Regions from separate parts of the Enterobacter sp. RHBSTW-00994 genome, predicted to be linked through region 2. Evidence: predicted binding sites of a transcription regulator. Region 2 holds the regulator's gene; the other holds the start of a gene.
What was found. The regulator CRP, encoded in region 2, controls carbon source genes, mostly activating them, when cyclic AMP is high. The targets are predictions, from matches to a motif close to ATGTGANNNNNNTCACAT.
Positions count from the first base shown of each region.

Region 1: a site for CRP is predicted at 1,844-1,861, ahead of HV346_RS18660 (2-hydroxycarboxylate transporter family protein). Genes of this name have one in related genera too.

Region 1 is NZ_CP056199.1:3,904,568-3,907,703, forward strand. Features, by position in the region: gene HV346_RS18655 (fumarylacetoacetate hydrolase family protein) at 1-340, opposite strand, end outside; gene HV346_RS18660 (2-hydroxycarboxylate transporter family protein) at 358-1,719, opposite strand; gene HV346_RS18665 (sensor histidine kinase) at 2,065-3,136, shown strand, end outside.
Region 2 is NZ_CP056199.1:4,409,195-4,412,330, reverse strand. Features, by position in the region: gene HV346_RS21140 (YccS/YhfK family putative transporter) at 1-980, opposite strand, end outside; gene crp (cAMP-activated global transcriptional regulator CRP) at 1,038-1,670, opposite strand; gene HV346_RS21130 (OsmC family protein) at 1,980-2,384, shown strand; gene HV346_RS21125 (phosphoribulokinase) at 2,452-3,136, opposite strand, start outside.

The DNA of each region.
Region 1 (3,136 bases), 500 kb from region 2:
ATACCGGTTCGTTATGACCCGTCTGTGAATCCGGGAAACGAACAAACAGCGTTGGCGCCGGGTTATGCTGGTCAAACTCTTTGCGCTTGTCGGCGTAGTTCATGCCCACGCAAAGGATTTTCTCTGGCTGCTCAATCACCGGTAAGAAAGTGATGGCACTCATCGGCACATCAACTGCATCGTTAAGATAACGGGTAGCTTCTGCCAGCCCGTTGCCCTGCAACAGCGCTTTAAGGTCGCTGTAGCGGTCGCCCATGCGGCGGCCTAAATCAATCACACCTTCGGCCTCAACGATGCCGTAGCTGCGTTTACCCTGGTAACGAAAACTTGCGAGTTTCATGGTTCTTTCCTGAAAACTTAAACGAGGAAGTTGCCTAATATCAGCAGAGAGATAGAGACGTTAATCGCGCCGCCAATACGGGTTGCAATCTGGGCGAATGGCATCAGGCTCATACGGTTGCCTGCTGTCAGAATAGCCACATCCCCCGTCCCCCCCTGGCCACTCTGGCAACAGGAAACGATGGCGACATCAATGGGGTGCATGCCAATCTTTTTGCCCACGAAGAAGCCTGTTGCCACCAGTGCAGAGACGGTACTGACAATCACCAGCAGGTTGCTCACAGTGAAGGCATTCACCAGTTCCTGCCACGGAGTGATCGCCACGCCAACGGCAAACAGAATGGGGTAGGTCACTGAAGTCTGGAAGAATTTGTAAACCACCTGCGAACCTTCAAGCAGGCGTGGAGACGCGCCATTACAGAGTTTGACCAGTACAGCCATAAACAGCATGCCAACCGGTGCAGGCAGGCCAATCAGTTTGTGTCCCAGCATCCCCAGCATGTAGAGCAGCACAGCCAACAGCGCGCCGGAGGCAATGGTAGTCACGTCCGCCTTACCCGAGAATGCCGGTTGTGCGGTCGTGGTATCGGCGTTCGCACGGTTTGGCATCAGTTGACCTTCACCGGTCAAATGCGGGTAGCGCTTGCCGAGCTGGTTCAGGCAGCCGGAGATAATGATGGCGGTCAGGCCACCGAGCATCACCATTGGCAGGACACGGCCGAGCGCAACGCCCTGGTCCATATGCAACAATGTGGCATAACCAATAGAGAGCGGAATCGCACCTTCACCTACGCCGCCCGCCATAATCGGCAGAATGATAAAGAAGAAGATCTGGAATGGCTCAAGCCCCAGCGCCAGGCCAACCCCCATGCCCACAATCATGCCGACGATTTCGCCGCACAGCATCGGGAAGAAGATACGCAGGAAGCCCTGAATCAGCACGGTGCGGTTCATACTCATAATGCTGCCAACAATAATGCAGCAGATGTAGAGATAAAGAATGTTGGTGGACTTGTAGAACTTGGTGGTGGACTCCACCACCACATCCGGCAGTAGGCCATAGTAGACCATTGCTGATGGGATGAAGGTGGCGCAAATGGCCGCCGCGCCCAGTTTGCCGACAATCGGCAGTCGTTTACCAAACTCACCGCAGGCAAAGCCAAAAAACGCGAGCGTCGCGACCATCACGACAATATCGCTGGGCAATTTACCACCCAGACAATCAATCGCAATGAGTGCACCTGCTAACACAAACAGTGGCAGAGGAATGATCCCGACTTTCCAGGTATCCATAATGTGCCACCAACGCTCTTTGAGAGATGGCCGCTGAATATCAATCGGGTCGTGGGTAACAGAGAAAGAATCGTCAGTTGTGCTCATAATAAGCCCCTTGGTTATTTTGTACGTTCAGCTTAAAGTCACAAAGGCTTACTTTATGTGAGGAATGACATATTAAAACCGAAGTTTTAATGGCCACTATGGTTTTAATGGTTTCTTTTATTTAATGTGATTAACACCTTATTTATTGCTGTGGTTTTTATGGTTTCTTTTCCTAAATGAACAAACAAATAACATTTAGTAATTGGGTATAAAGGCGGTAACGCTTTCACATAAATCTTTTACAACCCTTGCTGTGCAAGGGATCACAAGTTTTTGGCAAACTCAGCGTCGACACTGAAAAAGATGATATATTGGCAACCTTTATTGATACCTTGCGTGATAGTTATGAAAGTATCTTTTCAAATCAAACTGTTTGTTTCGCTGATGGCTTTTTTCTCAGTGCTGTTTGCGTTATTGGGCGGATATTATTACGCCGAAGTCGGAAAGCAGCTATATCAGGAAATGAGCGGGCGAGCGAAAATACAAGCTGAGGAAATTGCAATTATTCCGACTTTACGCAATGAAGTTGAACAAAAAGATATCAAAGCCATCCATAACTTCATGCAGAAAATAGCAGAACGCAGCGATGCCAGTTTTATTGTGATTGGTGATAATAGAGGACAGCACCTGTTCCACTCCGTGTTTTCTGATCGGGTGGGGACAACGCTGGTCGGTGGCGACAATGCAGAGGTGTTGCAAGGCAAAAGCATTACAACGATCCGCAAGGGAGGGCTCGGTATTTCACTGCGCAGTAAAGCGCCCATTATCAACGATGCCGGTAAAGTGGTGGGCATTGTATCCGTGGGGTATCTCACGAGTTATCTCGATACCATCACCGTGAATAAAGTGGTCAATATCCTGATTGCCGCCGTGCTGTTGCTGATCGCACTCTTTATTTTCTCCTGGTTTTTCACCCGCAGTATTAAGAAGCAGATCTTCTCCCTTGAACCGCGAGAAATCGGCCTGCTGGTCCGCCAGCAAAAAGCGATGATGGAGTCCATTTATGAAGGGGTCATTGCGATCGACGATAACCTGCGGATTGAGGTGATCAACCAGGCAGCCAGAAAACTGTTGGGGCTTAGCCAGCCCGCACGCGAGTTACGCGGGCAGTTGATAAGCCAGGTTATCGCTCCTGTGCCCTTCTTTACGCTCCACACCATGCTGGAAAAAGACACCCACGATGAGATCTGTCATTTCAATGAACTGACGGTCATTGCCAGCCGTGTGCGGATCATGCTTGAAGATTCACTTCAGGGCTGGGTGATCACCTTCCGCGATCGCAACGAAATAGACTCCCTCAGTGCTCAACTGAGCCAGGTGAAGCGTTATGTCGACAACCTGCGCATTATGCGTCACGAGCAGCTTAATCGTATGACCACGCTTTCAGGTTTGCTGCATATGGGCCGTTATGATGAGG
Region 2 (3,136 bases):
ACGCGGGCAATTCGACTGAAGTGCCAGGCGCAGAACTGCCCGACCGGGTTATCCGGATGCTGGTTGGCGATTTTTTCCAGCGCGCCCAGCTGTTTCTCCATAGTGAAACGCGTGGGATAGCGGTGATAGAGGATATCGTCAGCCAGCACGCGCAGACGCGCCGCGACCGTTTGCGCATTCCAGCGGATCACCGCTTCAGCGTGGCTGCGCTCGACCAGCTTTTGCACCTCGTGAGGGTAGTGCAAACTGACGGAGATGTGTTCTTGCAGATCCAGCCCTACCTGAAACGTGCGCAGTAACCGCTTGTAGTCATGGTTTTTATTGGCTGCAAGCATATGCAACTGTTGGTAGCACTGGCTTATCAGATCGACCACCTTTTGCTGGCGAGCCAGCAGTGGCGGCAACGACTTTTCCGGGTCGGTGTGCTGAGTCAGCAAGGTGTACTTGGCTTCACAGTAATCAGCAAGCTGTACATAGAGCAGGCTCAGGGATTCACGCAGTGGCTGTTCGCGCCATAGCCAGAACCAAAACCAGTTAAATACGCCGTACCACAGCGTGCCCAGGGCGTAGATAAGCAGGGGTTCCCACACCGGCATATTGCCTGCGAGGCTGAGGGTAAAAATGGCCGCAATAAGCGATGCAGGCAGTAACCGGGCATGCAGTGAGCTGATTTCAGCCGTGACGCCAAGCGTCATCGCAAGTACTGTCAGAATCAGCGGCAGCGGGATCTCACGGGCGAGTAGCAGTTGCACCGCAAGGCTACAACCGGCAAACAGGCAGCCGCCAATAATCAGGCGTTTGAAAAAGCGTTTGTGGGGCGTATCCAGACCCGCAATGTTGCAGCAGGCAGGGACGAGAGAGAAAAGCAGACCTTGTTGCAGATGTCCGAGGAGCAATCCCACAGCCACAGGAAGACACAGCACCAGCGTTTGCCGCAGTGCATAGTTAACTTCCGGGTGATAAATCAGCCTTCGCCACATGGGGGATAGAGACAAAAACGGCGTGACACCTTGCGATGGCACGCCGTTTTACCGGAATTAACGGGTTCCGTAAACCACGATGGTTTTACCGTGTGCGGAGATCAGGTTCTGGTCTTCCAGCATTTTCAGGATACGGCCAACCGTTTCACGAGAACAGCCGACAATCTGACCAATTTCCTGGCGGGTGATTTTAATTTGCATACCGTCCGGGTGGGTCATTGCATCAGGTTGTTTCGCCAGGTTCAGCAGCGTCTGTGCAATACGGCCTGTTACGTCCAGGAAGGCGAGGTTACCCACTTTCTCAGACGTGACCTGCAGACGGCGAGCCATCTGCGAAGAAAGACGCATCAGGATGTCAGGGTTAACCTGGATCAACTGACGGAATTTCTTGTAGGAGATTTCAGCCACTTCACATGCGGTTTTTGCACGAACCCAGGCACTGCGTTCCTGGCCTTCTTCAAACAGGCCCAGCTCGCCGATGAAATCGCCCTGGTTCAGATAAGAAAGGATCATCTCTTTCCCTTCTTCATCTTTGATCAGCACTGCCACCGAGCCTTTGACGATGTAATACAACGTTTCCGCTTTTTCACCCTGGTGAATCAGCGTGCTCTTCGATGGGTACTTATGAATGTGGCAATGAGACAAGAACCATTCGAGAGTCGGGTCTGTTTGCGGTTTGCCAAGCACCATGCGCTGTTATCCTCTGTTATAAGCTGTCACCAGAGTCATAAGATGCATCCGGACTCTGGGGTTGCAATCGAATTCTTACCCATACCTGGGAAGTCGGCTGTCGTAATATTCGCAGCCAGTAAAGTTTGATGTCCTCTGCATACATGTGTAACGTCAATGCATTACTGTAGCATCCCGAGTGTTTTAGCATAGCTTTTGCCGCGTGTCTCCTGGTGTCTCGCTTCAGCATGATGCAGGTCGCCTTCCGTTGCGAGAATTGTAACGCACGCGTAATCTGTCACCAAAAATGCAACGTTGGAGTTAATGAATATGCAAGCGCGTGTGAAATGGGTTGAAGGTTTAACATTCCTGGGCGAATCCGCTTCTGGACACCAGATTTTGATGGATGGTAACTCCGGCGATAAAGCACCAAGTCCGATGGAGATGGTGCTGATGGCGGCGGGTGGATGCAGCGCAATTGACGTGGTATCTATTCTGCAAAAAGGTCGTCATGACGTGACAGATTGCGAAGTTAAGCTGACATCAGAGCGTCGTGAAGAAGCGCCGCGCCTGTTTACGCACATCAATCTGCATTTTATTGTCACCGGTAAAGATCTGAAGGATGCGGCAGTATCACGCGCGGTTGATCTTTCTGCTGAGAAATACTGCTCTGTGGCGTTAATGCTGGAAAAAGCGGTAAATATCACGCATTCCTACGAAGTGATTGAAGCCTGATGTGTGTTGGGCATCATGCACGTTGATGCCCTCATCCGGACCCTCTCCCTGCGGAGAGGGGAAATGTTCATGCGATCTTCTTCCCTTCCATCAGTCGCTCGACCAGCGGCGTCATGATCAACTCCATCGCCAGCCCCATTTTCCCGCCCGGAACCACCAATGTATTCATGTGGGAAATAAACGAGCCCTGCAACATTGCAAGCAGCCAGGGGTAATCAATACCTTCCAGATTTCGGAAGTGAATCACTACAAAACTCTCATCCAGAGAAGGAATACTTTTGGCCGCAAAAGGGTTGGAGGTATCGACCGTCGGGACGCGCTGGAAGTTGATGTGCGTACGCGAGAACTGCGGCGTCAGGAAGTTGATGTAATCCTCCATCGAACGCACGACCGAATCCATCACGGCTTCACGGGAATGACCGCGTTCGCTGGTATCGCGTGTGAGCTTTTGGATCCACTCCAGGTTGACGATAGGAACCACGCCGACCAGCAAATCCACATGTCGCGCCACGTTGTGATGTGGTGTGACCACACCGCCGTGCAAGCCTTCATAAAAGAGCACGTCGGTTGGTTCAGGAAGCGGTTGCCATGGCGTGAACGTGCCGGGAACCTGATTCCAGGGGACGGCTTCATCATAGGTATGCAGATACTTACGGGATTGCCCTTTACCTGTTTGCCCGTACGCATGAAATGTCTGCTCAAGCAGGCCGAAGTCGTTAGCATCAGGCCCAAAGTAGCTGATATGTTTACCG